DNA from 4 places in the Mesobacillus jeotgali genome. Region 4 is predicted to be linked to each of the others. Evidence: riboswitches for the same ligand, from Rfam matches in the RefSeq annotation. Region 4 holds a riboswitch; each other region holds the start of a gene.
The links. A riboswitch is a leader RNA that binds a small molecule or an ion and turns the genes downstream of it on or off. The one in region 4 is predicted to bind cyclic di-GMP.
Positions count from the first base shown of each region.

Region 1: it holds a riboswitch for cyclic di-GMP, as region 4 does, so the genes downstream of both, FOF60_RS22925 (stalk domain-containing protein) here and FOF60_RS20085 (hypothetical protein) in region 4, are expected to answer to the same signal.
Region 2: it holds a riboswitch for cyclic di-GMP, as region 4 does, so the genes downstream of both, FOF60_RS04225 (anti-repressor SinI family protein) here and FOF60_RS20085 (hypothetical protein) in region 4, are expected to answer to the same signal.
Region 3: it holds a riboswitch for cyclic di-GMP, as region 4 does, so the genes downstream of both, FOF60_RS22645 (HNH endonuclease) here and FOF60_RS20085 (hypothetical protein) in region 4, are expected to answer to the same signal.

Region 1 covers NZ_CP109811.1:4,515,146-4,522,951, reverse strand. The annotation lists gene FOF60_RS22930 (S-layer homology domain-containing protein) at 1-611, shown strand, start outside; cyclic di-GMP riboswitch class I at 1,064-1,146, shown strand; gene FOF60_RS22925 (stalk domain-containing protein) at 1,354-2,523, shown strand; gene FOF60_RS22920 (hypothetical protein) at 2,569-3,357, opposite strand; gene FOF60_RS22915 (S-layer homology domain-containing protein) at 3,581-5,587, shown strand; gene FOF60_RS22910 (SGNH/GDSL hydrolase family protein) at 5,637-6,422, opposite strand; gene FOF60_RS22905 (YveK family protein) at 6,647-7,387, shown strand; gene FOF60_RS22900 (CpsD/CapB family tyrosine-protein kinase) at 7,410-7,806, shown strand, end outside.
Region 2 covers NZ_CP109811.1:839,124-846,929, reverse strand. The annotation lists gene FOF60_RS04260 (MurR/RpiR family transcriptional regulator) at 1-375, opposite strand, end outside; gene map (type I methionyl aminopeptidase) at 559-1,308, opposite strand; gene ltrA (group II intron reverse transcriptase/maturase) at 1,773-3,047, opposite strand; gene FOF60_RS04245 (type 1 glutamine amidotransferase domain-containing protein) at 3,625-4,143, opposite strand; gene FOF60_RS04240 (late competence development ComFB family protein) at 4,345-4,620, shown strand; gene treR (trehalose operon repressor) at 4,739-5,464, opposite strand; gene FOF60_RS04230 (helix-turn-helix domain-containing protein) at 5,759-6,079, shown strand; gene FOF60_RS04225 (anti-repressor SinI family protein) at 6,181-6,309, opposite strand; cyclic di-GMP riboswitch class I at 6,339-6,424, opposite strand; gene FOF60_RS04220 (hypothetical protein) at 6,655-6,843, opposite strand; gene FOF60_RS04215 (helix-turn-helix domain-containing protein) at 7,069-7,398, shown strand; gene FOF60_RS04210 (nitrous oxide reductase accessory protein NosL) at 7,673-7,806, shown strand, end outside.
Region 3 covers NZ_CP109811.1:4,451,793-4,459,598, reverse strand. The annotation lists gene FOF60_RS22665 (dynamin family protein) at 1-694, shown strand, start outside; gene FOF60_RS22660 (hypothetical protein) at 691-1,080, shown strand; gene FOF60_RS22655 (hypothetical protein) at 1,699-2,574, shown strand; gene FOF60_RS22650 (hypothetical protein) at 2,804-3,547, shown strand; cyclic di-GMP riboswitch class I at 4,104-4,194, shown strand; gene FOF60_RS22645 (HNH endonuclease) at 4,261-5,115, shown strand; gene FOF60_RS22640 (hypothetical protein) at 5,150-6,013, shown strand; gene FOF60_RS22635 (hypothetical protein) at 6,045-6,440, shown strand; gene FOF60_RS22630 (hypothetical protein) at 6,456-6,755, shown strand; gene FOF60_RS22625 (hypothetical protein) at 7,050-7,205, shown strand; gene FOF60_RS22620 (amino acid ABC transporter ATP-binding protein) at 7,672-7,806, opposite strand, start outside.
Region 4 covers NZ_CP109811.1:3,915,233-3,923,038, forward strand. The annotation lists gene FOF60_RS20055 (glycoside hydrolase family 3 protein) at 1-1,082, opposite strand, end outside; gene FOF60_RS20060 (HIT family protein) at 1,300-1,695, opposite strand; gene FOF60_RS20065 (hypothetical protein) at 1,853-2,071, opposite strand; gene FOF60_RS20070 (DinB family protein) at 2,165-2,614, opposite strand; gene FOF60_RS20075 (DoxX family protein) at 2,871-3,386, shown strand; gene FOF60_RS20080 (nucleoside triphosphate pyrophosphohydrolase) at 3,432-3,764, opposite strand; gene FOF60_RS20085 (hypothetical protein) at 4,123-4,347, opposite strand; cyclic di-GMP riboswitch class I at 4,613-4,697, opposite strand; gene FOF60_RS20090 (outer membrane protein assembly factor BamB family protein) at 4,859-6,184, opposite strand; gene FOF60_RS20095 (hypothetical protein) at 6,399-6,743, shown strand; one part of gene FOF60_RS20100 (IS3 family transposase) at 6,819-7,735, opposite strand; one part of gene FOF60_RS20100 (IS3 family transposase) at 7,735-7,806, opposite strand, start outside.

The DNA.
Region 1 (7,806 bases), 600 kb from region 4:
GATCGGATAACATCGCCAAATGGGATAATAAAAATGACTGGATCGGGAATTTGGGAGGTATTGGCCTCTTGAACTACCATTACCAGTTGCCAGAAGCATACAAGTTTGCAGCAGAAGTAATTGCGAAATATCCTTCAGCGAAATTCTATATTACAGGTCATTCACTGGGAGGGTACCTGGCGCAAACTGTATCATATAAAATCTATGAAAAAGATTTAGTCGATGAAGTAGAATTGAGCAAAAAGCAGGAAGAAAAAGTCTCGTATTCCTTAAATCTTGATCACTATCAAAATACGAGAACGTATAATGCAGCTTTCTACTTCCCAGTAAAGCTATTCAATGCTGCAACCTGGGTGAAATTGTTTTCTTCTCCTATTCCGTTCTGGAAACTGAACAATGAGGAATACCGTGAAGTGGTCTTCAATTACAGCATTGACAAAGATATGCTCAGGCTGGCTGAAAAAGCAATGGAAGGACAGCGCATGGGAGGGATGGCATTAGAATTCCCTTACCCTCACGATAAGAATGACCCAGTTGATGCACATAGCCTGGATTACTTCTATCCTTACATCCAGGAAATGATGATCTATGAATATCCTTATAGTAAATAGTCGCGGGAGGTATATGCCACCTTCCTCTGATGTAAATTTATAAGAGAGTAGCTGGTCCCGATAAATAAAAAAACAGGTTTGATTTATCTTATTGCCGCGTTGATGAGCCTGGGAATAGCTGAAGTACTTTTATTCGCAGTGGTCATGATCTTTATATCAAATTTAGGGGATGGGATAAAGTTCTCCATTCTGGCCATACTTTATCTTATCAGTACCCTTCCTGTGTTGATTGCCATTTTTCTAAACAGGAAAAAGGAAAAAGTCTTTGTTCAGCTAGGCTATCTTGTTCTTATCCTGGTAATTGTATTTTTATACTTTATATGGGGATATCAAAGATTCATTAATGCTTGATAAAACAACAGGCACCTCCAGTAACTGGGGTGCCTGTTGTTTAGGTATATTTACTTAAACCCCTTTACTTTCTGGGTATATTTTCATATATTTAAATTAATAGAATATATTGGCAAACCATTCGAAAGGGTGGGACGCAAAGCTACGAGTCTAAGGCAATGGCTATGATCGTCGGGTTGCATATTTTAATTTTGTTTGGTGCAACCCGATTTTATTAATCGGGTTATTTTTATTGTCCGCTACCTCTTAGTACAGACTAAAAAGGCAAAATAATTTCAAAGGAGACAAAAACCAAAAATAGGCTTGGGTAATGAATTGCGACTATTTAACTGCGGATGTCAATTGGGATATGGAAGAATGAAGTAACTTTTTGTAAAAGGGAGGATATTAGATGGTTAAAAAAGGACTTATCGCATTAGGTATGATTATGTTTATCTCCTTCGTTTTTAATCCAGGAGTGAAAGCCGCAGAACTTGATGTATTCGTGAACAGAAAGGCTGCAGAACAAACATTAACAGAGGGTGGAATAGTTTATATACCTCTGCATAATGTAATTAAGCTGATGGGTGATACATTTGAGTATGACCACTCCTATAGAACGACTAGAATTCAACTAAGTGATCATGTCGTAGAGATCACAAATGGAAAGAGTTATATTACGATTGATGGTGTCCAAAAGGAACTCCGGGAAGCAAGCGGGAACCAGGCCCGTCCTAAATTGATAAATGGTGTTCAATATGTTCCTTTTAGCTTCTTTAACATGATAGGTTACGAAACAGCTGTTGGTTATAGGGAGATGACAAAAACTTATTATATCGGGCCTTTGCCGAAGGACGGTATTAATCCAACCATAAAGCTTTACCTGGATGGTTATTCTCATGAAGAAACCTACCTACCACAAGATAAGCAAAAGACAACAAAATATGCGGCTGTGTACGCCGCGCCTTCTACTAAGGCACGTAAAATGAGATATATTGAATATCCCTACCGTTTCAGGATCATAGCTTCCAAAGAAGGGTTTTATCAAGTCGTTTACAGAGGCAGCACAGGATGGGTAAAAGGAGAACATGTCACTTCGTATACCCCGGCAAGGTTTGCGGATGGAAAAGGACCCTCAAAAGGTCAGTCAATTGCGGATTATTTAGTATCAAGTTATGGCATGGTGGCATTGAGGGACAAAAAAGGAAAAACGCAGGCGGGCTTGTTCCATGCATATCTACCTGGCAGTAAAGATTTAATATACTCTACTTTTTATTTTGATACTATTCCTACAAAACACGGTGTCGAGGCAAGTATATCCATGAAGGGATGGGACGATCAAAAGTCAGCGTTTTATCATTATCACCCTGCGATTACAAGAGAGATGCTACGCTTATACTTCCCTGATAATTATAAGTACATCTTTGGGGAATTGAATAAGCCAGCTAAACCTAATGTAGTGCCTTTCGGTGATAAATGGTATAAATTTGACGACAGATGGTTCAAAGTCCGCGTTCATGGTGATATCTATATAGCTATAAGTAAAAAAGGAATGAAAAACCCACCGGAATTGATGCATTAAACATGACAGGTACCTTCCAGTAAACTGGAAGGTACCTCACTGTGTTTACATCACTGATCTCGCTTTCTCTATCAATGCTGTTTCGCGTGCTGCTTTTGCGTTTTCATATTGTGTCGTGAATTCGGCTGCTTCGGATGCGCTGAAGCCTTTTGCTTTTAAGTCCTTAAGCAGGGATTCGTATAAATAATTGAACGTTTCGTCAGTGCTTGCTTCTAGCTCCTTGCCGGCTGAGATGTATTTCCGGTAAAAATAAGTGATTGAGATAGATTCACCGTTCTGTTTTTTCGTGTTGTATTCTGAATAAGCTGTACTGATCAGTGAGTCGATTTTCGCATTTGCTTGTGCCTCGAGCGCCTCGAATGATGGACGGTACGCTGCCTTTATCATTTCGGCTGTAACATCTTGCTTTTTAGCTCCGTCAGTCTTTCTTTTTTTCCCTTCTGTTTTTTCATTTTTCGTTGTGTCACCATCAATGTTCTTGCCTTTGGTCACACTTGCTTCTCGCTCTATATTAGAAGGAGAGCCTGTCCCAGCTTCAGTCCTGCTGCCAGTATCAGCAACCGCAGCTTTGTTATTACTAACAGTATCAGCCAAAGCCGCCTCGGAACCTTCAGAGCCAGTGTCATCCCTGTTCTCATCACTTCCACCATCTATCCCATCTCCCAAACTGCCCAAATCAGGCAAGGCAACCTTGTATTCAGTCTTCGTAATCTCGTCTACCTTTTCATCGGCTACATCGTATTCTTTCACATTTAAAAAATAATATAGTGCACCTGCTGTACCCGCAAGCAGGATCAGGACCGGGATAATAGCGAATTTAAGTGACTTTTTCATTCTTAGGTGTTCTCTCCTTTGATTAACATTCGTAAAAACATTTAAATATTACCATAAATCTGTCGAGAAAAGGAACGAGTTCTAGAAAATGGTTAAAGGGAATATTTGCAAAATAGAAAATTCCGTTGTATCTACCAAAAAAAACTAGTATCATAATCTCGTATTTATACTCTACATAGACACAAGAAAGATAGGGCCAATAACATCACGGGGGAAGACAGAAATGAAAAGGTATCCATTCAGCAACAAGGCAATCAAAGCGATCATTGCTGCATCAATTGCACTATCGCCACTCGCACCAACTAGCCACTTACTTACTACAACAGTCCATGCTGGAGAAACTGCATCGGACACAGCAGCGATTGAACGTATCACTCTTATTTACAGCCAGTTCACTCCTGATCAGGAGGTAATCTTTAATAAAGCAGCAGCTGGTTTTAAGCATCCTGCGAAGTTCACCACACAGGACTGGACGGAAGTCATTTCATCAGCTGTTTCTGAAAAAGTGAACAGCCAGTTGAGCGATGGCGTGACAGCTGAAAAAATCGCTATGAAACTAGCGACACTTCTATATGACGCGAACGAATCAACAATTAGCACAAACTACACTGCATTCAAAAATTCAGCAGAAGGCCAGGCGTTTGAATCGGTTATGGGAGCAGGATCCATTGACCTGATTCTTGAATTCATTGTCGATGCCGAGAAAAAACTGTGGGAGAAGCCACTAGCGGATATTTTAGAGGCGTTGGAGAATGGCTCAATCGAGGCCATTGCTGTCGAAATCCGTGATGAATTGATCAAGGAAGCAAAATACGCTGAACTCAATACGAAGTTGGCGACAAAGACAGGGACAAATCTGGAAGGTCTATTCCAAATAAAAAATCGCATTAATAATAAGCTTGTCAGCAAAGGAATCATCACAAGCGCTGAGCAGGGAATCCTTCGTGACGCGTTCATTGACGCGGCATATAGTGCAGGCAATCCTAATACATTACCACCAACTAACGAAGACCCTACTGTCATTTCACTTCCGAAGGGTGCTGCAGAAGTGGTCCGTGAAAAGAACCCTTCTGGCAAGGTAGAGGTGATAACAAAGGTTATGCCTGAAAAGGTAGCCGACATCGTTTCCATAATCACTGCTGAAAAGGATACTGTCGAAGTTGTCCTTGAAGCAGCTGCATCAGGTGAAAAAGCAAAGGCTGAAGTTCCGGCTTCATTGTTTACTGAAGCAGTAAAGAAGAATGAAAATACTATAATCGAAATTTCAACTCCTGAAGCATCATATAAGATACCTGCTTCTGAAATTAACATCGCTGAACTTGCTGCAAAGCTAGGCACAACAGCGGATAATGTGAAAATCAACATCTCTGTAAACCCAGTAAACAAAACAGTCAAGGACCTTAACCTTGCTTCTGATGTAATTGACTTTACAATTGAAGCTGTTGCAGGGACAAAGAAAGAATCCATCACGAAGTTCTCACAATATGTCGAACGTGAAATCACCGGCGACAAAGATTTCAATAAAGCTAAGTCTGTTGCCGTGAGATTGAATTCAAATGGAACATTCTCGGCTATCCCGACATTGTTTGACGGCAAGACAGCTACAGTCAAGTCTTTGACAAACTCTGAATACACAATCGTAGAAAACAGCAAAACGTTCAAGGATGTCAAGAGTGGCTGGGCAAAGGAATATATCGAAACACTAGCTTCCAAATACATTGTATATGGAAAAGCAACTGGTGAATATGAACCAGGCAAGCATATGACCCGCGCAGAATTTGCCGTTCTTTTAGTGAGAGCACTTGGTCTTCCAACTGAAAAATATGATGGAAGCTTCAAGGATGTGAAAGGAATCGAGTGGTTTGCCAAAACGGGTGAACTTACAGCAGCAGTCCAGTATGGTGTGATTAAAGGGATGGGCGACGGTACATTCGCTCCAAACGAAAAAATCACCCGTGCCCAGGCAGCAGCCATGATTGAACGCGCAATGAAGATCTCATTCGTTAAGTATGACTTCAGCCAGCTGGATAAAACGAAGACACTCAAAGATTTCAAAGATGCCAACCAGGTAGGGTCTTGGGCAATAGCAGGTGTCGAGGCAGTATACCAGGCGGGAATCGTTAAAGGAAAAGGCAACAGCACATTCGATCCAAACGGCTACACACAGCGTAATGAAATGGCCGCCATCCTCGCGAACTTCCTAGTATCAGCAGAACTATTAGATAAATAAACAAAAAGTGGCAGGCACCTTCCAGTTTAATGAAAGGTGTCTGTCACTTTTACTTACTTATTAAATACTCAATTACATATTTACTCCAAACCTCATGTCCTTGTTCATTCGGCTGGCTGTTGTCTGATGAGATGTAATCTTTGATTTCTTCTGTTTGATAGTCTGGCCATGCTTGCCAGTGATCGAGGTAAGGAATCTCATTTTCCTCTGCGTAGTTTTTAAGTGCTTCTACTTGTTTTGGATAATAAACCGCATTGTAGATAGGGTGTGGCGGCATCAGCACGAACGCAGTTTCAGGTTTCGCTTCCAATGTTTCGTCCATCACCTGCTGGAGATTTGCCAGCGAATTCTCAACAGACACTTCACCATTATCCATCAAGGTGAATGGTTCAAACAGCACCATATCCGCCTGTGCATTCGCAATCTGTTCAGCGCCATCTTCATTAATAAAGCCTAGAGAACTTAAACTGTAGGTTCTAATTTCAACCTCCATATTCTCTTCACCATATGCAGCAATCAATTGTTCTTTAGTAGATGCTGCCCAGCCTGTCTGGTCATCGCCAAGCGCCGGAGAACCAACCAATAAAATTTTATAAATGCGTTTTTCCTCAATTGCCTTTTCAAAACTCTCAGCAGCTTCTGTAGGCCAATTTTCAGTTAACTGTGTTAAACTATCAGTCGGGTCACCTTCTACTGGTGCTTTTTTAGTTGCAGTGACAGAAGGGCTGGCATCATTACTTCCTGATACGGCAGTCTTCTGCGTCCAGTGGATATTTCCCCATAGCAGCACACCCATACACACAATAGCGAGCAGGGTAGTAAATAATACCTTCATAACAACCTCCAAACTAGTTAATTCCTCACTTAATAGTAATACTAAACTATTAATTATTTCCAGTTACAAAATATACCTTTCAATTAACTATAAATACCTGTTAAACTATTTCAAGTAAGAGGTCAAATTACATCCTTATTAAAATTATGACAATATACAACAAATTATTCAATAAAATATGGTATTATTATGAGGGATTTTTTATAAAAAACTGGAGGATTGTAATGGAAGAGACAATTAGTTTAAGAGAATTACTGCAAACATTAAAGAAGCGAATTGGTTTAATAGCAGTAATCACTCTTTTGGCTGTTACCGTGAGCGGCATTATCAGCTTCTTTTTATTAACCCCTATCTACCAGGCGTCGACACAATTGCTCGTCAACCAATCGAAGAATGAGCAAACCATGTACAACTATAATGAAGTACAGACTAACCTTCAATTGATCAACACATATAATGTCATTATCAAAAGTCCGGCTATTCTGGACCTTGTCATTGATGATTTAAATCTGGATATGACTACAGCTCAGCTAAACGGGAAAGTCACCGTTCAAAGTGAACAGAATTCACAGGTTGTTAACATCTCAGTACAGGACCCTGACGCCAACCAGGCGGCAATGATCGCCAATAAAATTGCTGAGGTGTTCACCAGGGAAATAGCCGACATCATGAAAGTAGATAATGTCAGCATTCTGGCTAAAGCAGTTATAGTCGATAATCAATCCCCGATCAAACCAAAGCCGTTGTTAAACATTGCGATTGCGATGGTAGTCGGATTGATGGCGGGTGTCGGACTAGCTTTCTTACTAGAGTACTTCGACAATACCATCAAAACTGAGCAGGATATCGAAAAGACATTAGAGCTTCCGTTGCTTGGAGTAATTGCCCAAATTGATGAATCGCATCTGCAAAGCAGAGGTAGCAGCAGAAATGCTAGAGTAAGGGGTGAGTCTATTGGTTCTTAGAAAAGAAAACAAAAAGATGTCAATGGATAATCGTCGGAAGCTTGTCTCGGCACTGGATCCAAAATCTCCAATTACTGAACAGTACAGGACAATCAGAACGAATATCCAGTTTGCCTCCATAGATAAAGATTTAAACACAATCATGGTAACATCTTCAGGACCAGGGGATGGAAAATCCACCACTGCGGCCAATCTGGCTGTTACATTTGCTCAGCAAGGAAAGAGAGTGCTGTTAGTTGATGCTGACTTAAGGAAACCGACTGTGCATTACACTTTCAATCTAACAAACACGATTGGATTGACTAGCGTACTAACAAAGCAGCAGACATTGGAAGAAGCCTTCGTAGAGTCGAGTATTCCGGATCTCTCTATTCTGCCAAGCGGACCGGTACCGCCCAATCCTGCAGAACTATTAAGTT
Region 2 (7,806 bases), 1.8 Mb from region 4:
AAGTACTTTGGCATCCAATAGATTCAGCGTTTCCTTCATTGCTTCGATATGCCCCGCGAAAACTTTTTGCGCAAGGGTTACGACCTCATCTTCTTCCTTTATTTCTTCATGGATATTCTTAATCGGTTCCACTAGCTCACTCGCAAGGGCGATTTTGAAAGCTTGATACCCTCTGAATCCAAGCCTTTTGCAAAAGCGGAAAATCGTTGCTTCGGCAACAGAGGCTTGCTCCGCAAATTCGGTGATCGATAGATGGATGATTTCCTGAGTATTATTTAATATATAATCTGCGACCGTTTTTTCCTTTGAGGAAAGAGATGAGTAGATCGCATTTATTTTTACGATGACATTTTGTCCATTCAGTTCACTGGCCATATTTCCGCCCCTTTCTGACCACTTTATTTTACCAAAGAATTTTCATCATTATTTACGGGTAATGAAAATTTTTTTCACAAAAAGATAAAATGATCGGGCCAAACTTTGGTTCAGCCCGATGAAATAGTTAATCTTGTTCTGTTAAAATGACCGGACCAAACTACGATTTAGCCCGAAGCATTTTTAATCCTGTTCTGTCAAAATGACAGGCCCATCCTTCGTGATCGCAATGGTGTGCTCATACTGGGCAGACAGCTTTCCGTCCACTGTTCTTGCTGTCCAGCCATTATCGTCCATCTTTGTTTTCCACTCACCGACATTGACCATCGGCTCGATCGTGAACACCATGCCTTCCTTTAGCCTCGGCCCCTTGCCTGGAAGGCCATAGTGCGGAATATCAGGCTTTTCATGGATCACGGAGCCAATGCCGTGGCCGATGAATTCGCGCACAACAGAAAAGCCTTCACCCTCCACATAGGACTGGATCGCATGGCCGATATCGCCGACCCGGTTGCCTGGTACGGATGCAGCAATGCCACGATATAATGCCTCTTTTGTTACCTCCAGCAGCCTTTGCGATTGTTCGCTGATATTGCCGACTGCATAGCTCCAGGCTGAATCGGCGAGGGCGCCATTCAAGTTGACGACCATGTCGATCGTGACGATATCGCCATCGTTCAACGCCTCTCTCCGAGGAAAGCCATGGCAAACCTCATCATTGATGCTGGCACACGTTGCATATTGATAGTTACGGTAGCCCTTCTGCTGAGGAGTGGCTCCATGCTTTTTCAAGTAATCCTCAACAAACTGGTCGATTTCCCAAGTGGTTATCCCCGGCTTGATGAGTTTGCGCAATTCTTTATGTACGGAAGCGAGCAGCCTGCCCGCTGCCTTCATATTTTCAATCTCACGTGCTGATTTTAAAACAATCATTCCTTCATCTCCCTGATTCATTTCATCTTCTATATTATCTTATACGTATAATTTCGCAAAATGAACCAGTTCATCGATGTGTAAAATGAAAATAGCCTTAGTTTACTGAATAAAGTCATGTGGTACCCACTTTTCTTGGTAAATCAGCCTAAACAAATCTCTGAAATAATCTTTTATAGCGAGTTTCACGTTTTTATAGCGAAAATTTCTTTTTTATAGCGACTTTTTCATTTTTATAGCGAAATTTTAGTTTTTATAGCGAATTGGAAATTCCACGCGTTTTTTCCAGTTTCCAAGTAGAGTAAGAAACTGATTTCAAAGAGGGAGCCTTCCTGGCTTCTTCTTTTACTTTCAGCTCCTCCTCATCAAACCGTACGTGAGGTTTTCCCTCATACGGCTTTCCGACGTTCTTCTTTCTTTGGCAGTACGTACTGGTCTAACTCGCCAATTTCACTAATATATGTTCAACTTCTTTCCTTACATCTTTCAGGTTCCCGTGCTTCTTGGGATTGTTCTTCTTTTTTGTTGTAAAACAAGACCAATCTCTCAAGAACATACCAGTCAATGCGATTCAGCCATTTCTTTCCTTGCGGTGAAAGTTGGTAATAGTTCTTGAACCCTTGTAACTTCCTGTTCAAGCCTTTGACCAAGTCACAGATATCCAAGTAAAGTTTGTTTCTCGGTTCCGTGTATGCTTTTATTTTCGCTCGCATTTTCTTCAGGGCATTCCTTTTCGGTATGTGGTTCATGACATAGAACGTGTTGCCGCCTTTACGGCGGATAGGGAATTTTCGATTATGGAAGCCAAGGAAATCGAATCCGTCTGTGTCATTCCAAATATTGACCAGTCTGGATTTATCCCGATTGATGGTCAAATCCAGCTTCCCCATGATCGCCTGGATGACTCGGATGGTTTCCATTGCTTGTTTCTTCGTTTTACACATGATGACGAAGTCGTCCGCATACCGGATCAATTCTCCGAGTTCTCCAAATCTCTCCTGCCATAATTTATCCATGACATTTAAATAGATATTGGCGAGTAATGGAGAGATGACACCACCTTGAGGGGTTCCTGTTGTCGGATTCCTGATGTTTCCTTCCTCCATGATGCCGGCTTCCAGCCATTTGCGAATCAGTTTCAATACCCTTCTGTCACTTATGCGTTGTTCCAGAAGTTTCATCAGTTTTCCTTGATTGATATTGTCGAAGTACCCTTGGATATCGACGTCGACTACCCAAAAGCAGTTCTTACTCGCTTTCCTGATTTTCGCCATGGCTTGATGGGCATTCTTTTTCGGACGGAATCCAAATGAGCAGTCATGGAAATCAGCCTCGAATATCGGTTCAATGACCATTTTCGTTGCCGTCTGGACTACCCGGTCTTTAATTGTTGGAATTCCCAGTGGACGCTGTTTTCCGTCTTCCTTCGGAATAAAGGTACGGAGCACCGGACTAGGATGGTAACGTTTCTCTTTCAGTTCAAGGAAGATTTCATTCATGAACTTCCTTTCCCCGTAATCCAGGACGATTTGTTCAATCGTCTGTCCGTCGACACCGCCACTTCCTTTCTTCCGTTTCACATTCTGCCATGCTTCCCATAAGATGTCAGGCCGATGAATCTTGTCATATAGTGCGTGAAATCTTCGAGATGAACTTTCCTTAGCACAAAGATATAACGTCTTCCAGAGTTCTTGAGCTTTATCATTATTGGTGTAGTTAGCCATTTTCCTGGCATTCACTGACTCTTACCTCCTTTGGACATATGAACGAAGTAGGGTACTGGCATTCGCCGTCCTTCCCTAGACAATGTTGTGTTGTCATTGTCATCATTGGTACTATGACCCCTTCCGACTCCCTCTCATCCCTTCACCACTTCGTTTTCACTTATAGGTTTCAGCTTTACTTTCATAAGAAAGTGACGAGGAGGGTATCCCCAGTTCCGTTAATTACTTTCCTGACATGTCGCTCCCCTTACCCCGAGAGATTCTTCGGTGTTGTTTCCAAGTTCCTCACACCTTCCATGGTCTTCGCCTACTACATCAAGGCTCGACATCTCTTTGGCTGCCCGAGAGCAGGTTCTTTTGACGAGACGGCAGGATTCACTTTATGTTACAACCTGTCAGGTCGCTCGCACTCCGCGGAGGGAGTTACTTTGTCACAGGGCTTCAACCTTAGGATTTCTCCACCAGCTGCCTGTCAGCTACTGAGCGTCTTGGCACTTACTCAGATTGGACTTTCACCAACTAGCAATTAACGGCTTACCTGGGCACGCACGCAGTAAAAAACCCTTCTGCTTCAGCAAAAGGGTTCTTAATATTATCTTTCCAGCACTTTTAGTGCTTCGCGATTGAACGCCGGGATATCCTTCGGCTCCCTGCTTGTTACCAGCTGATTGCAGCATACGACGACTTCTTTATCCATGTATTTCGCTCCGGCATATTCCATGTCGACGCGGATGGACTTGTAGCCTGTCGCGCCTCTGCCTTCGAGTGTCTTGGCTGTCAACAGCAGCTGAGGTCCATGGCAGATCGCGAAGACTGGCTTCTTCTCATCCATGAAGTACTTGGCGAATTCCACGAATCGCTCATCCTCACGCAGCTGGTCCGGAGAGAAGCCGCCAGGAATGAATAATGCATCGAAATCTTCCGGCTTGACGTTGTCAATGCTCTCGTCAATCTTGACCTCGGCTTTACCCTGCTTGCCTTTTACGGTCTTCCCTTTTTCTTTTTCGATTGTTACAACTTCATGCCCTGCTTCGGTAAAAGCTCGTGAAGGCTCAAGATATTCTACATCTTCAAATAAATCTGTTATTACACAGGCAATTTTTTTACCCATAGTTTCAACATCTCCTTTTTAAAAATTCTCCACTATCTAAAATTCCCTGTCCTCCAACTATGAAACATCCAGCTGTATTTCCATTTTTTTATATAATTCAGTGTAATTCGACCTATCTTATAGCAAAGATAAAAAAAAGATTTTATATTTCTGTCATTCAACTATAATTTAACTTAGGACATCAATAGGGAGAGAGGCATCATGAAATTTAGTTATATCAATGTAATGGAAGAGGTCGTTTCGACTCTTGTCAATGTGCTGATGATGAGCCCGGATTACCAGACTTTCTGCAATTGCCAGAAATGCCGGAACGATATCATCGCCATCAGCCTGAACACTCTTCCAAGTCACTATGTCACTACAGAAGACGGCCGGAAGATGGTCTATGAACAGCTTAATACCCAGGAAAACAGGACCTGGATCAATAAGAGAATCATAAGCGCCATCCATCTTGTCGGGAAGTACCCGAAACATTAATCAGAAGAATGCATGGAGCAGGGAACGCCTCTAAGTGAAATATCTATTTTCTTTACTAAAAATAAAAGCTGCCATTTGATTGCCTGGTTAATCCGGCATCAATGGCAGCTTCTTTTTTTCATAGAGTCTGTGTATCCATCCGTCTGGCAAAATCAACGAACCGGAACTTGTCGGGACGGTGCCTTGATTCTGTATATTGGAACAGGGTCGCGTCATCAAAATAAATATAGTTTTTCACGATGACGATTGCATGAAATCCTTCCATATCAAGAAGCTTCCGGTCTTCCCCACTGGGTTCCTCCACCGTGAATTCTTTCTTCGCAAAGCTGATTTTCTTCTCAAGCTGACCTTCAATGTACTCAAATATCGAGTTTTCGCATTTCTCGCTCGACAGTCCTGGCACATGCCTTTCTACGAGATAATCCTTATCGAGAATCACTCGTTCTTCATCAATATGCCGGACTCTTTTTACCTTCCAAACCTTTTCATCATCAGCTATATTCAATTCCCTGGCAATTTCCCGGCCTGCGAGCTCGAGAGTGAATTCTTCCACAGTCGTTTTCGCTTTTCCGCCCATGTTCTTCGCCAGTTCTTTGAAACTGATTAATCCGGTTATCGGAAACTGATGTCTTTTCAAATCCAGTACAAGCGAACCTTTGCCGCGAATTTTTTGGATGAATCCATTTTGAGCAAGCAGATTCAGTGCTTTGCGGATGGTTTCCCTCGAAGTTTGGTACATATCCGCGAATTCGTTTTCGGATGGCAAAATTGTTTTAGGAGGATAAGCTCCTTCCTGGATCTGTTTCGAAATTTCTTCATAGATCAATAAATACTTTTTCTGCATAAAACATCACCGTACCTTGTCTGATTGCTACCATTTTACCTTTTTTATGTCCGTTTGAATACAATGGACAACTGTGTATGGATTTTTCATAAACAATCCATAAAATGATGTACAACTGACCACTTCAATGGCCGATATAAAAGCAACGAGTTTTTTCCCAACATGTTTTTTAATAAAAGCAGACGAAAAATAGTTTGTGTTTGGTTATAATTGTTCTATAAGTTGTTCTCAATATGGAACTATTTTATCAGATTTGTTATGATATAACTATAAATTGATAAGGTGTGGATAACATTGATCGGTGAACGCGTCAAAAAACTTCGACAAGAGAAAAGAATGTCCCTATCCGAATTGGCAGAACAAGCTGGCGTGGCCAAATCATATTTGAGTTCCCTGGAGCGAAATCTTCAAACAAATCCTTCAATCCAATTTTTAGAAAAGATAGCTGGAGTACTGAATGTACCGGTGGACCATCTCATTCATGAGCAGCCCGATAAAGAGAACATGGATTCAGACTGGGTCAATCTTGTAAAAGATGCAATGGATTCAGGAATCACAAAAGACCAATTCCGTGAGTTCCTGGAATTCAATAAATGGAGACTCAACAATAAATAATTTTAAGGACAGCTTTAATGGCTGTCCTTTTTCATGCAAAAAATAAAAGCACCTCCATAAGAGCTGCTCGATTTCACTTAAACTGTCTATGTATAAATCACTTAGCTATTTTTTGTCTTCATTAAAAATTCCCTGATTTCTTCTTTGTTAATTCCCATTTCTAATGCTTCCATTATAAGCTGCATCCATTCTGTATCCAGTTCTTCGAAAACTACCTGCTCTTTAATCAAGTTCTTCCCCCCAAAATACAGTTAGTATTCCAGGCAGTCCGGCCATCATAGTCGATTGCACCTTAGATCCGTGACTTTGCGTCCTAGTTTTTCAACAAGTTTGCCTTTTTCTGTATCTTTTTACTCACTTCTTAACTCCCAATGTCATTGTACCTTGTTCTATATATTTAACATGTAACTATTTGTCGCCAGCATTAGAAGGTTTTTTTCTTTTTTCTTCCAAACAATTACAAAATCACAGCTAGAAATAGTATTTTTCTGAAAATTACAACCATTTAAACACTATATTTTGTCAAATAATATCTTTAATTGTTGAACTCTTTTTATTTATTTACCCCCATAAACTTATGGGTGGGTAGATTTCTTATACCTTTGCTTTTTCCAGTTTGATAAAATGGCCACTTTTTCAAGGCTGACGGCATTAAAGAAAGGATACCTTGTTAAATCATTTCCGCAAATCGGGCACAGCCACTCCCCAACCTCGCTGCTGCTAAACGAAGGACGATTGCATCGATCACAATTTTTTCTGTACACGGCCATCCAGCCCCCTTTTTTAAGTGACTTGCTGCATTATTCCATTGAAGTATAGTTCATTTGTACCAATTCTGAAAAAGTCTAAAATATGGCTAATTTTCTTAAAAAAGAACAAAAATCGTTCTTTTTTAAGAAAATACTCCGTTTATCTCAGTTTCTTGTATTTTTAAAAGAACTGTTTTGTTCGTTATAATGAATTAATAGTGAATTAAAGGAGCTTCCCATATGAGCGTAGGCGAGAAAATTAAAAGCTTAAGGCTTGAAAAAAAGTATTCTATTAGCGAACTCTCAGAAAAAGCGAATGTGTCCAAATCCTATCTCAGTTACATCGAAAGGGGGATCCAGGGAAACCCCTCTCTACAGGTGCTTTCCAGACTAGCAGACAATCTTGATACAACGGTTGAGTATTTAATGGGACAGCAAATGATACCTGTTGATGAGGAATGGGCTGGACTCGTTGATGAGGCAATAAAAAATGGAATCAGCAAGGAAGACTTTGCTTACTATCTGGATTTCATGAAGTTTAAAAGCATGAATAAACAGGATAAACAGTAAAGCTTTTATATAAATTACAATGCAAGCTCGCTCTTTAGACCATCTATTTTCACATTCATTGTGCTTCAGGAACACAAAAGGATATAGTTTGAACTAATAAAGTACATAATTAGTCGTTCAGCCACTGCAATCTGGCAAACCATATACGATGGTGGAATAATTGTCACAAAATATTCATAAAAACAGTGAGCTTATCACGTTTTCACCATTGATTTTTCGCATTTTAATCACAACTCCTTGATAGGATATAAATCGATCAAAGGAGGAGAATAAAATGAAGAAATTATCTGCTGTCATGATGGCATTCTTTTTAATGATAATTGTTTCTGCCTGCGGAGATGAAGCAGCTGAAAAGGAGCAGAAAGACGGTCAGGAGACTGCGGCAACGGAAGTGAAACACGAGGAGGA
Region 3 (7,806 bases), 540 kb from region 4:
AGAGGACATTGAAAACAGGATTCGTCTATTTTACGGAGCGGACGTTAAAAATCTAGTGGAAGCACAGATTCCAATTGCAGTGAAATCTCATTTCAATCAATGGACCAATCAATACAGTGACTATATACATGAGCTCTTGCGCAAAACTCAAGCAGAAGTTTCAAAAGGACTTTCTTCGGCATTTAAGCAATCCGTTGCCATCCAGGCGGTAAAGGGAGAAGACCTCGCCTTTACGGATGCCGTACCTATGTTGAGGGCAAACACTGGTAATGCCAATGTTAAGGCGGGTGTTTTATTAGGCGGAGCAAGTACTCTGGTAATGCTTTTAGGCGGTCCCTTCTTTCTGCCGCTTGTCGGGATGGCGGGTCTTCCATTCTTGTCACAGAAACTTGCAGAAAAACAGCTGGAAAATATCAAACCTGAATTGATCTCCAACTCCAATAAGCAAATTGGCCAGCTGGTCGATAACTTGGAGGATCATCTGGAACAGTATATCAATCAGGCAATGAAGGATATAGAAGAAGAGTCCTTTGACGAATTCACCAGACTGCTTCGTTCCTATGAAGTCATCCTGAAAGGCGAAATCAAGGCCAAACAAAACGAGGCAGCAAGCATCCGGACCTACCAAGAAAAATTAAATGGATTTAATGATTTTATTAAAGATGAAATTTTAGAAGGAGTTGCAGTTGGATGAACGATTGGATGAATAATGAACTAGTGCCCGTTGCCGATACATTTGACCAGGACTTCGGGAATCGCAATGAAATAATGAACTTCGACAACCATCAAGAGTTGATTCAAGTGAATTACGACAGATACGATTACTCTAATGAATTTCTGGATTATCAAGACCCGCTTAAACATGCCTATAAATGTAAGTTTCAGCCTTTCCACCTTGATTTAGGCAATATTCATTTCGTCCAGCCCCACCATGTTGACGGCTATTTCCGACAAGACGGAACCTATGTTGAAGGCTACTACCGGGACGGCGACGGCAACACCAACTTAAACCGGCCTTTAGAGGCAGGTGGCGGGTATGTACGGAGCAATCCAGATGGAAATCCATTTAATAATCTTTAGAGACATGGACAGTTCTCGCGTCTCTTCGGGGGCCGAAAGGAGACATGGGGACGGTTCTCGGGCCGCAAATGTTATAGAAATTTATTTGACAGAAGTATTAACCAGGAAGTTTCGGATGGTTTAATTTTAATGGAGTAGTTTGTTTTCTTATATTATTGCTAAGTTATTTGTCCGAATATTGTTGGTGGGAGCAACACAGGGAGGGTTCTCATGTCTAATCGGTAGGTCCACATATATTAGGTTTAGGCTGAGCCTCATCTTACTATTTTCGATTTCGATGGAAAAGTGGTTTACTTATCATGTCTAAAGAACGAATTAACCCATTGAGCATATGGGTAATCTCGCCATTCAGATTTAAATAAACTATTAGGTATGTACTCTGGTTGAATGAACTAACATAATAATGTTTCGAAAAATAATAGCAAATGCCCATTGGCATTTGCTATTATTTTTTTTATCAATATTCCCTTTTTTGAAGTTTTCTAGGAAAATCTGTTCCAGCAAAGCAGTTTCTATAATGAAAATCAATCAATACCCTTAAACTAAACACTCAAGTAGTGTAAGACGATAATAACTATATAAGTTTTTGGAATCATAGTCATTGTCGGAGGGAAAAGAATGCAGAAACTAGATAATTTACTAGAAATTCAAAAGATAAAACACGAGATAGATCAGCTAAGATATAAGATTGAAGAAATTGAAAAAAGAACTATAAATAAAAACTTATCAGCTAGTAACAACATTACTCGAAGAAAACTTCTCACCTTATATATATATGCTGATGAGGCGCTGTTTGAGAATAACGAGAAAACAATTATACTTCGTTCGAATGCTGTAGAATTTCTTAAATGGGCAAAAATACATTTTGAGTGCGCAATAATTACTAATAATCCTCGATCTGAAATTAAAAAATCGCTTGAGGAAATGAATGACTGGCTAAAAGAAATAAAGGTTATTGAAAAAAATACTTTAACAACTATTGATGATGTAATTGATACCTATAAAGACTTTTATATAATTTCTACAGAAACATTACGCGGTCCAACTTACCAACTAGTTGATATAAGTGAAAATAAGCGGTATATAAAATTAAATAAAAAACCTTTAGATCAAGCACAAATCAAACTTTTTAAGCGTTTGAACGATATAGCCAGAAATAAAATGAGTTTTATTCTAAATAACATCCCTAATAATATTAAATCATACAGTATTTTAGGTAATGAAAATTACATTTATAGAAATTTCACTTACGGAAAGCAATACACAAAAGGATATATTGAACTGACAATCCAATCATTAGATTATTCGTTAATAACAAAATTTACAATTAATTATTATATTAAACAATATGAATCTAAAAGATATACATTATATACAACAAGCGGTTTAGAAGAATTTTTAGAAAAAATCGAGAATATTTCCGACATAGTCCTACCTATTATCTCCACTGGAGATATATCAAGTATTGTTAGCGAATTTATAAACGAAGACTAAACATGTTGACCTAACCTTAGATTGTTCTCACGTAGCATCCAGAATGCGAAATGTTGGATGAGTGGTTACGATTCCTATGAAGGAATGGCAACATAAAATAATTGAAAAACATTAGGAAAAACAGAAATAAAGAGAATAAGTATAATTACAGAAGTCCGATAGCTAGATTCATATAAATTTTCTATTTTATGACTCTAGCTTGATACAATTAATCTGGAAGGATGAGGAGATGGAACCAATAGGTTTAACAGCTTTTGCAATAACGACGAGATTTTTTGGAATGGTAAATTCTAACCGAAATATTAATGAAGTATTGTCTCAAATGATTATATTTTATGAAGAGCAAGAAAAAGTATTAGAAACAATTAAAATGGATTTAGAAACGATGAAAAAAGGACCTATTTTTAGCGCGAAAACGTATCTTTTAGACGCTTCCAAATCATATAGAACAGTGAATGAGCAACAAGAACTAGTTTGGTCTGCCAAAGATAAATTTATTGATGCTTTGGGAATATTACAGGCCAAGTCGCATAAAAACTATGAAGATCACTATTTTCTGTGTATTAATCATTTATATATTTCCATGTGTTGGGACTTACTTCATAAAACAGACGATTCAACTGATTGGATTATCTCTTCACTTAAAGAATGCAATGCAGCTACTTTATTAATTGAACAAGAAATAGGGTCTATTAATAGAGAACAACAAAAGCTGAAGCAAAAACTTAATGTGTTGAAAGAAAAAATTACAAAGGGTGCGACATCTACAGCAGTACTATTCTTGGCTTTCGCTCCTCTGGCACTTGCAAAGGATTATCCTAAATATAAAGAAAAAATTAGAGTAGAAACTAGGCTGAAAATAATCGAGGAAAAGTTAGTAAAAGTCCAATTTATAAGAAAGATTCTAAAAGAGATTATAGAGTCGCTAACACAAGTTTTAGAGGCTAGGGAGGATCACATGTCCCATACATAAGTGAAAATAATTGGTGTATCGCTGAGTAAGACATGAGATTGTTCGGATACAAAGGAACGGCTCTCATGTCTCATTCAGGAGCCGAAATAGTGTTAGTAAGTATGCTCTTGTGCATTTTTAAATTGTTGCTGAATATAGTGTCCGAAAAAACTTGATGGTAATGATTATCCGGAAGCTGACTGACAACTGTCCGTTTAACATGGGTTGAATGATGAATGATGAATGATGGGCAAAAGGGGTCTTCGATTTTAGACCGTTTACACTTTCACCAATTTCCATTGACTGTAAGGGAAAACGAGAGTGAATGAATTGGTCCTTAAGTACATACTGTTTTATCAAAGAATGGGGACGTACCTTGTGTTTCTTTTATATGTCCAGATTTCTGAACGGACTGACGTTTTCCGTTTTCGTGTATCGTTTTTGTAAATGAGGGATTCTTAATTGCGGCTTGAGAATCGTCCCCATGTTCTGCAATTGCATAAAAAGGTGGAATTTTTACTTTACTATAGTTCTAAAGAACTATATAATAAATGTGTAAATAATTCCAAATATAATCCTATGAAAAGGGCAAACTTCTCGAAAGGGGAGGACGCAAAGCCGTGAGTCTAAGGCATGCTGAGGTGTGCTAGGATCGTCAGGTTTCCATAGAGTAGAGTTCCTCTTGCTATGGCTTTTTGTCATAGTTTTTTTATTTTCCGGGAGGGGTAGATGGCATGAGCTTTCTTAAGACGTTTGGTAAATATGCAGGAAAAACAGCTGGGATTGTAGTCGGAGGACCAATTCAAGTGATTGGGGAGTTAGCTGGATCTGATGTGATCGAGGACATTGGAAAAGGGGTTAGGAAGGCATCTGAGTTCGCTGGTACTACGGTTGGACAAGCTGCGGATGGAGCTGTGGGGACTGTGGCGGGAATCATTAATGACAATCCAACCCAGCGTGATCAGGGTTTGAATGAAATCGGAAGTGCTGTCGGCAGGACCGCGAAGGGAGTCTATCAAACTGCTAAACATACAGTTCACAATGGCGGTGAAGTCATTGGCGGTTTTGTCGATGGAGATCATAACCGTGTAAAAAAAGGTGCGATTTCCATCGCTAAAACGGTTGCTATTGGAGCCTTGGCTGTAGGGGTTGTCGATGTTGTGGATGGAGTCGATGTCGCTGATGCAGAGGAGAATGGATCTAATTTACCAGATGCAGAAGTACCATTTGAAACCAAAACGATCGAGCTTCCAAACGGTGAGACCGTAACGGATTCCTTCCCTGTATTTGACTGTAGTTACGAAATGGAAATTGATGAAGATATGTATTTGAGAAGCGATTATATCCATTTTACATATGCAAACTATGAGTTATATGAAGATATTCAAGAAGATCCAGAATTAGCTGAAGAACTAGGATTAACCGAAGCAGACATCGAAGCTTTGTCCAATGGAGATAATCCAGAGGGATACACGTGGCATCACAATGAAGAGCCGGGAGTCCTGCAATTAGTTGACCGGGAAACACACGCAAGCGTAGGGCATACCGGAGGCCGTGAGCTTTGGGGTGGCGGAAGCGAGTATAGATAAGTAAGAAAGTGAATGAAGCCAAAGGGGCAGTGAGATGAGTTTCTTTAGGAATATAGCAGAAGTAGGGAAAATATTTGCGGATTCAGGAAAAGAATTAGGACAGATTTTAAGCGATGGAAGAAAAGAGTTTACCGAATTGATGACGGACGGCTTTAAAGAAATGGTGATTAAAGGCAACGACGATTATAAGACATCTTATGAAAAAAATAGTGAGGCAGGAGAAATTCTGTATAAGGCTCGAAGGAAGTATGATGAGTTATTCGATGATGTCCACGAGGAAATCCTTTGTGTAGAGACATTAATTGACGATCATTATGACTATAAAAAGAAACTGTATGAAGAGATAAAAAGTCAATACGGAGCAACGGTGGAGAAATATATATCTGACTATTATTTGCAAAGGAAGGCTTTTTATTCCTCTCATTCTGAGGATAGCAATCCTTTCATGCCTGCAGCGGCGGCAGTCATCGGTACATTGGGTGCAGGACTTGTCAGTGGGGTTGTTGGCATGGATCTAATCCAGCAAAGAACGCGTGTGAAGCAGGCAGATGCTTATTTGCAGGAAGCAAAAAAAATAAAGGCGAAGCTTGATTTAGAGTGTGGAAGACTAAGAGTATTGAAAACAAATTTGGCCTTTGTCGAAAAAAGTATCTACGAAGAACGTTCGCTCATTGAGCGTTTGTATCGTCCTCTTAAAGAAAAAATGAAGCAAACGGAAGAATTATTGGCTTTAGATTTTAACGATGAATGTGACGTCCAGGGTGCAGAACAAGTGATAGAAATCATCAGGATGCTGGAAAGAACGCTTACAACACATTTTCTTCAGGACGAAGCTGTCATCACGACTCAGTATCAGGAACTGACTAAACAGTTAGAGCAATTAGTCCGAAAAATATAGTGAAAACATCAAATCAAAAGGGGAAGTCATAATGAGTGTAAAGAATGTTTTTAGCGCATTGGATATCGCATCAGTTGTAACAGAAACGATTAATTCGGCGACAAGTTACTTGAAGACAAAAGAAGTGGAAGAAACCGAAAGACAGCGGCTGATTTCTTGCCTCAATGCCATTACCGCTAAGATCGAGCTGGAAAGAGACAAGTTTGAGAAGTTCATGGAAAACAGTTTCGCAGAACGTGAACGATTATATAGCTCTGCCGATAAGGTACTTGAAAAGGGACTACAGGAAAATAATATGCAACTTGTAACGCTTGCATCCAATTTAATGATGAACGTCTATAACAAGAACCCGCTAGATGGACTGGATAACAAAATGCAGGATGTAAAACTGGAGGGTCTTCAGCCTATAAAGAGCTATATTGACTAATAGGAGTGAAAAATTATGTCCTCAAAAGAAGAATGGGAACAAGCTGAACAAATCATTAAAAAAACATTAAAACAAGCAGCGGAAGAACTGGAAGCCACAATAAAACATGAAGAAGCAGAACGAGCAACCATCCTTGCCACAGAACAACAAATATACACCATCCTACAAGCAGATCAAGACAAGTTCAATCAGGAAATGCAAAACAAACAACAAAATAACCGGCTGCAAATATTGAATGAACAACTAGAAGAAGCCATTAAAAACGACGACCAAGAGGCAATTCAAAAGATAATGTTGGAGATGAGCGGTATTTAAAAACAAGAGGACGATTCTCGTATGCATTGGGAAGCCGAAATAAATAAAGAGAGCTTTCGTTAATGCCTGTACAACTCGAAAAGCTTGATGAAAAGTGGGAAAGTAACTGTTTTGATAATTTATTTATTTGTATTCTTTCCGCTATAAAATCTCCTATCCATTACTTCGTAAATTAATATCATAAGGATTTTTTTGATCGTAAGCGTGGATTTGGGGTGAAACGTTTTGTGCTTTATATATAAAGGAATTAGCCTTATACTGTTAACTTTATTAGAAACAATAGGGGTTTACTTTTTGGGTTCAATAATTGGAATGTGGTTTAAACAAGGTGGTGAACAAATAGGCGATACAATATTAGACTTTTTATATGGTGGATGGGTAAACTTTGGTGTTATAGCAGCGGTCATGTTCCTTACTGTAATAGTCTTTTATTTATTTGACATAGGTTGATAATCGATGTGATATGTGTTAAGGGTATAAAAGAAAAGCACTTTAAATGCCCACAAAGTCTGGTGATCTTTGCGATGAATGCAAACCATAATATTTATTTTATTTCATTGAGACACATCACGGTACTTTTGTCCCGTTTGGGAGCCGAATAAATGGTAAAAAAACAGATAGTTTATTTCTCTTAATGTAAAGGACCCTAGCTGTCATTAGCTAGGGTCCTGGTTTATGGGTCAGGATTCGAGGTACCACTAGTTATATTCAGCAAATAATTTAAAACTAGGTCGGAGAGGGTATCCAATCTGGTTTATTGATTTTATGGGAAGTTTTATTCTAAATCTTATTTACTGAAACTTTATGAATGAGTATCGCGAAGAGAATGAGCCAATGGTTGTGAAAAATAGATCTAGTAAATATGGGGGAAAAGCCATGAAGAAGAATAGGATCTCCTGCTTCCTCACCATCCCCCTTACAACACCTTCCCAAGAAAAGCCTTCGTACGTTCGTGTTTGGGGTTCCCAAATAATTCACCTGGTACATCCTCTTCAACGATATACCCGCCGTCCATGAAGATGACGCGGTCTCCGACTTCACGGGCAAATCC
Region 4 (7,806 bases):
TGGAACGGATACAGTTCGATTTCCTTCAAACGTTCTTTATCATGTGGAACTTTAGGGAGTCCAAGGTGGGAATCGACTGCTGTGTCCCCATGGCCCGGAAAGTGTTTGGCTGTCGCCGCGACACCAGCAGCCTGTAGTCCTTTTGTATAAGCTATACCCATGTCTGCCACGAGTTCTGGGTCTTCACCAAATGAACGTACGCCGATGACCGGGTTGTCCGGATTGTTATTAACGTCCATAACCGGTGCCAAGTTCATATTGATGCCCAGTGACGCCAATTCCTCGCCAATTGCGTTACCTGCGTTATAAGCGACTTCTGGTGACCGTGTTGCTCCTATTGCCATACTTCCTGGCATATCCGTGCCAGATTGAAGTCTGGTAATAATTCCGCCTTCCTGGTCAATCGTCACCAGCAGGCCGAACTTTTCAGCCGCATCCTGGTAATCAGATACTAAGCGTGCACTCTGTTCCGTGGAAACGACATTCTCACGAAAAAGGATGACTCCGCCTAAATGGTATTTTTTAACGAGCTGCTGAATTCCCGGCAGCATTTCCGTTACATTTTTACCCTTCCAGGTTATGAAATCCGGCATCAGCATTTGGCCAGTTTTTTCCTTCAAGGTCATTTTGCTGATCGCTTTGCCAATCAAATCATATCGCTTGCCTTCCTGCTTGATGACCATCACTTCCGCTTTCGAGGATGGCTTCACATTATAATCGACTGCGATCTTGTCCTTGAAAGCACCATCTGTCACTGTAATGAACGCCCGTCCATTCTGCCCCGTGAATTCCACATTTCCATCATGGTCAACTTTTGCGACATTTTCATTCGCCGACTCCCACACAAGCTTTTCAGATGTCAGCATAAAATTCCCTTCAGAATACACATGGAGTGCTTTCAATTGTATCTTTCCATCTTTCACTGCTGCTTCCGCTTCAGGCATATTTTCGTAAATCACCAGATCCTCCACTGAGTTCCTTTCCTCGGCACTAGCCTTCTCCAATGAAATGCCGGGAAGCATTTGTGAAAATGCCAGCACGAACACTATAAAATAGAGCATTAGCTTACTGATTTTCCTCATGAAATCTCCTCCACTTTGCCTATTTTATCCAATCCGTTAGAAATTACCAAACTCAGTCTTTTCTTCCTTTTCACAACAAGTGAATTTTCGTTATGTCCAAGAAACATACCCTGAAAAAAGAAAAATCCCGTAACTGCTCACACGGGATTTTGGAATGTTTTATAGTAGCAATATTCAAAAAAATCAACAGAAACTTTCCTACATGGAACTTCGTGAATTATTGCCGCTTGTTCTCCTCTTGTTTAATCCAATACCTGATTCCCTTACCTGCTAGAGGTTCATCCTCGAATCGCGGAATCACATGCAAATGGGCATGGAAAATCGATTGCCCTCCAGCCTTTCCGGTATTCCAGCCTACACTGTAACCATCTGGAGCGTATTGATCGTCAAGAATCTTCTTCGCCCCAAGCAGTAACTCCCTTGAATCCTTCCATTCCTGGTCTGATAACTCAAAAACATTTTGCTTATGGAGCTTCGGGATAATCAGCCCGCTTCCCTGCAGGACTTGCTGCTCCGACTCCTTCTGGATAAAATAACATGTTTCATTCTCCAAGACGATTTGCTGCTCTTCATCTGTGTTCACATTGCAATATGGGCAATTCTCCTGATACATATTCTAGTGCCTCCATTTATTAATTGGAAAAAAATAGATATTTTCCAGTTCGCGGAATTACTCCTGATAATCGCGGAATCCGTTCGGCATTCGCGGAAAAAACCATAGTCTTCGCGGAATTTCCGGGTTGGATAAACTCAATTTACGAACGGAGTCTTTACTTCTTATCACTTTTTTTATCGAGCCTATTTAACCAACTTTCATAAAATTCATATACCGAGCCTGCAGCGACAAACCCGATCAACAGCATTATGACTGAAAGGGTCTTTTTTATCCATGTGATGTCAATGAAAAGGAATAATGCTCCAGCTGCCGCAAAGGAAACGAATAGTATGATCCATCTTCTCAGAAGCCTTGAATCCTTATCCGTGCTCATATCACACACCTGCCTTCCTTATTTAGTAATACGTAATAAGGGATAACAGGTTTCAACAAACAGGGCCCAAAATAGGACCCTGCAAATTTATTACTAAACTAATTTTCTCATCGCGTGAATTTGGCCAAGATGATAGGCTTCATGGAATAATGCCATGTTCGCAAGCTCTCCGAAAGTCTCAAGCCCAAGGAAAGGCTTCTTGAGCTTTTCATCCAGCATTGAAGCTGGCACTTCCTTGACCCTTCCCAGCTGCGCTTTTAATTGGTCCCTCAAAACATCAACGGAAGGAACATCTCCAGTCCATTCAGATGGTCGGGTACCGTTCCCGAATAACTCTATGTAGTTTGCAGGGAGATGACTCGATTTTTTCGGAAATCCCATCATGAATTGTTCTGTAACTGTCAGCACATGCCCGATGTGCCAGTGGATGTTATTATTGAAGCCCTCCGGCTGAACACTTACCTGTTCTGCTGTGATGGCCTCAATGTTTTTCAAAAAAGAAACTCTAGTTAATTCAAACTGCTTGAATAAAAGCTCACTCATAGTAACCTTCCCCTTTCCAGCTTGTACTTCTAACTATATTTATTCTATATATTTCCAACATATGCGACAAGGAAAAAGAACAAATCGCCAAAATACCCCTATATGTATTAATTTCCATTTAAGGAAATCAATTGACAAAATTTGTTCAAAACATTATGGCTGATATGTGTCTTCACACTTTTTTCACAGATTTCCATAAATTGCTTTGATATCTTATAAGTGTAATCATTATATATTTTGAAGGGAAGCGATTTAGATGTTCGCTAAATGGTTAAGAGAAAACAATATTGCTGCTGGCCTGTTGACTGTGATTCGTGTTTGGCTAGGTTACAACTGGATGACTGCTGGATGGGGAAAATTGACTGGTGAAGGATTCGACGCAACTGGATATTTGAAAAATGCAGTTGCCAATCCGGTAAAGGGGCCAGACGGTAATGCAGTTTATGGTTGGTATGTAAACTTCCTTGAAAGCTTTGCGATCCCGAATATCGAGCTTTTCAACTTCATTGTTCCACTGGGAGAATTCCTCGTTGGTCTTGGTTTGATCCTTGGAACACTGACAACTGCGGCCATGTTCTTCGGCCTTGTGATGAACTTTAGCTTCTTCCTTGCCGGAACAGTATCTCACAATCCAACAGACATCTTCTTCGGCTTCATCATCCTGTTCGCTGGCTACAATGCTGGTAAATACGGCTTAGACCGCTGGGTGGTTCCATTCATCCGCAAGACTGTTTTCAAACAGACACCAGAAGCTGCACATAAATCTGCTTAACGATATTGCAAAAGCCCTCCGCCGATAAGGCAGAGGGCTTTTTTATCAGGACTTTTCCTCAATTGTTTTAAGCATGATTTTTTTCCTGAAGCCGCCACTGCGATTCTTCTTTAGCTGGCGCATGAACTCCACTTCCGATTCAGTGATTCCCCTGTGCTCGGCAATCGCATAGACCACCTCAAGCAAATCAACGATTTCACTCAGCAGCCTGTCCGATCCAGCATGACGGAATTTCTCAACTTCCTCATTGAACTTCTCCATCAGTTTTTCACTATATTGACTGCCTTCCAAAATTTCAAATTCTACTTTCTTGCCCTTTTCCTTCATTAAATCAGGAAAAAGGTCTCTTACGAGTTTGTTATATTCCTTTATCTCCATGTCGATTCCCCTTTTGATGTCCTATTGATAAACATATCCTTTAAACGAGATGTTCAAACACTATTCTTGAAATATGGCTGCAGTACAGAGGGTTGTTGATTTCCAATCAGGCCACTTCAAAGATGGATTCATTCCAGGTACTATCCGTCTGCATAGTAAAATGGAGCATTAGAAAAAGCCTGTGGATCGGTCCACAGGCTTTTCGTATAATATAGGAAAGGTATAAATCGAGATTTGTCCAGCTACAGCGCCTAGCCCCTCGAGACGTTTCGGTCCGCCCAATGAAGTCAAAGAACGACTTCACTGGTCGGTCCTCCAACGCTTGTCGGGGCTGACCAAGGCGCTTCCGCTTTTCTTCTCAAACCACATAATCTTCAGTTAACTTACTGCAAGCATTCGATAGATTCTGCAAGCATTCCATCCTTAGCTTTTCGTCACAGATAAAGTCATTAAGCAGCTCTTCTTCAAGCTTCAATTGAATTTGATTGATTTCTTCCCGGAACCTCTCTCTTTTTTCAACCTCAGATAAATGAAACTCTATCTCCCGTTCAAAGTACTCTACCGTCCCAAATAAAACCGTCAACGTTTCCTCCACCTTTCATAAAAAATTGAATATCCTATGTGCTGAAACCAAATCTGCCAAAAGGATCATTTTATTTTGTCCTGTCAAGTAACTTAAGTATTATTTATCCTATATCGCAAAATGCAAACGTGAAATTCGTTTCTTTTTGCAATATGGTGCAGAAAGAGACATTCCAAAAAAAAATCCCCCAAAAGGACGGCGGATTTAATGCGGCAAACAGTCTTCAAAACCATCCGCCTGTACCTGGTGTTCTCATCCGTTCTTTTTTGGCAACCCGACGATCATAGCAGTAATGCCTTAGACTCGTGGCTTTGCGTCCTCATCTTTCAATGAGTTTGCCTTTTTCAGTTCTAATTAAAATATAAAACTTTAGTACTGTTATTTCAACAATTTTCGCCATTTTCTTACAAGGATGAGTCTTTTTTCCTACAACTTTGTGAATACCAGGTACCATCTCTTGCTTTTGAAGAAAAGAGAGACCGTCTCCAGATGGCACGGTCTCCTGATTATGCTATGGCAATAAACTCTTCAATGGTTTTGCGTAGACATTATAATCCTGGCTGCCGATGAATAAAGTTTCGTTGATGATCACAGGTCCTCCAGGCGATAAAGGCCCACCTAATTTAATTTTATTCAGCAGTTTTCCATTGCTGGCTTGCAGGACATAAAGATTTCCTTTTACATCCCCTGCATAAACCTGGCCATCCTTTACGGCTGGTGCACCTTTGATGCCTTCACCTGCATTATGCTCCCAAACCTTATTTCCGGTTGGAATATGGTAGGCCATGAGTGATTTGGTATAAGGACTTCCTACGAATGCATACTCGCCGTCAATCGTGACTGCACCTGATGTATTCGTATGCGGAATTGGCACCTTCTGGTCTGGTCCCGTCCCCATTAAGTCCTTCCATAGCAGCTTTCCGGTTTTATTATCAAATGCGTAGATAAAATGATAATTTTCTGCATCATCACCATATAGCCTTTTTTCCTTTTGAGTTATTTTAAACGCCTTATTGGGCATGTTCTCGCCATATTTTTCCCATAGCTGCTTTTTATTCTGCTGTAAATTCATTTTCGCTCCGGTCACAATCACTGTATTCCCCGCTACAGCAGGCGGTACATCTGTTACAGATCCAAGCTTTCCCTGTTTCCAAATGATCTTCTGTCTTTCTAAATCAACAGCAACGAGCTTATCCAGTGCGCCGACATATAAAATATCGTCTTTGATATGTGGAGATGACATGCTTGCCCAGCCAGGGAGCTTCAATTTCCATTTCAGCTTTCCGGTTTTAGCGTCCAGGGCATAAAGATGGCTATCCCCTGTGGCAATGTAAACATTTCCTTTGTAATAGGCAGGTGCCGGCATGACCTCACCCTCTGTCTTATACTCCCAAACTTTTTCACCAGTCTGTGCCTGAAATGCTGCTACTCCGCTTTCACCTGTCCCTCTTACCTTTTGCTTGAATGGGTCTTTGAATTTTCGGTTGCCATACCCTACATATAGAATGCCGTCATGGAAAATCGTATCGGCATGGATCCAGTTTGCCACAGATGCCTTCCAATTGATTTTTCCAGAAAACAAATCGAATGAATAGAGGTCCCCGCTATTATGGTTGCCGACATACAGACTGTTTTTAACAATCACGGGATTCGCCCGGACTTCATCACCTGTTGAATAGATTTTCTCAATCGAGCGACTATCGCCATTTGAATAAACAGCGTTATTGGATGTATCGAACCGGTATTGCTCCCAGTCATTAGGACCGTATTGCAAATCACTTGCTGAAGCAAAAGACCCAAAACTCAACAACATCAAGAAACTAATAATTACCTTCATTTTCTTCCTCCTTTGAAAAAATACCCCATCGCCCATATATGCTTATAATTCCCAAATAATTTTTAGCGAAACCGCTTACAAGTTATTACCATTTTAGGTCTGCTCTCATTCTTATTGTTTTCACAATGTAATATCCCAGCAATCTCTATGTAAAATTCACTTGCTAGAATAAAAGGAAGAAGCTTTATTACAGGCGAATGGCAGGGGGATCCTTATGGAACAGCATGTTAAAAAGTCGCTAGATGAATGGAAAGCAGAAATTGAAGAGATTCTTCAAGAGATTGATGCGGAGTATGAAGAAGTTAAAAACGAGTTAAGTGTGTATACACATAAATTCAACATCACAAAGCAAGTCGTCCAGTCGACAGTAAATCCAGATTTGAACAGGAAAATCCGTGAACTGTATCATCAGCCATTTGAGGAAAAATTCAATGATTTAAAGGAATATATCAAGGAGTTGGAAGAGAAAAAGAGAGTCTTCCAGATGTTCACCGATAAAATCGAAAAAGTGACGGAAAAAGAAGATACACCGCAACTCGCAATCGCGCAAACTGAATAAAAAGAAAAGCTTGGCTGATTGATCGAAATCTGAACTGCTCCCGGTCAAGTAGACAGTGGAAATAATAAAAACAATCTAAGCGGCTTTAGCCCTGTATTCTAGGGGGCTAAGGCCGTTTAATCTTTTTTGGTAACGCTTATGGTTATAAAAGTATATGTACTCATCAATCGCCGCAGATAGTTCCTCAAAGGTCTTATATTTCTCCAGGTAATACTTCTCGCTTTTCAGTGATCCCCAAAAGGATTCCATTGGACCATTGTCAATACATCTTCCGACTCGAGACATACTTTGAGTCATCTCTGCTTGATCTATTCTTCGTTTAAATCCGAGATGGGTATACTGAAAGCCTCTGTCGCTATGTATAAGTGGACGGTCTCCATTCAAAAGGGCTGTAGCCTGATCCAGCGTATCAAACACCAGTTTATTGTTGTTGGAATGCCCAAAAACGTAACTGACGATGGTTCCATCGTGTAAGTCTTTAATCGCACTCAAATAAGCCTTTTTTGCTTCTCCATACTTGAATTCAGTGACATCCGTAACCCATTTCTCATTTGGATTTTCGGCTTGGAATTCACGGTTTAACACATTTTCTGCGACATGTTGAGGGGTTGACTTTTTATAGCGTTTCTTCTTTTTCCGGATTACGCTTTGAATGCCGACAATCTTCATCAGCCTATAGATACGCTTATGGTTGAAGCTCTTGCCCAACTTTCGATTCAGAGCCATCGTAATCCTGCGGTAGCCGTAGATTCCTTTAACATCTTCATGGAGAGCCTTCATTTCTTCTACAAGTTCTTCATTCTGTCGTTCACGGATTAAAGGTACTCGCTTCAGCCATTTGTAATATGAAGATCTAGCCACCCCCGCAATTTCACAAAGCATGACGAGAGGGAATCCCTCCTCCTGGTGAAGTTCCTTGATCGCGATATATCTCTCCTCTAGGCGTACCTGGCTTATCTTCGCCTCCTTTCGATCTCCTCTAACTTTTTTAGGAATGCATTCTCTGCACGTAAGCGTTCGTTTTCGCTCGCAAGCCTCTTCATCTCCAATTTCATCTTCTGTT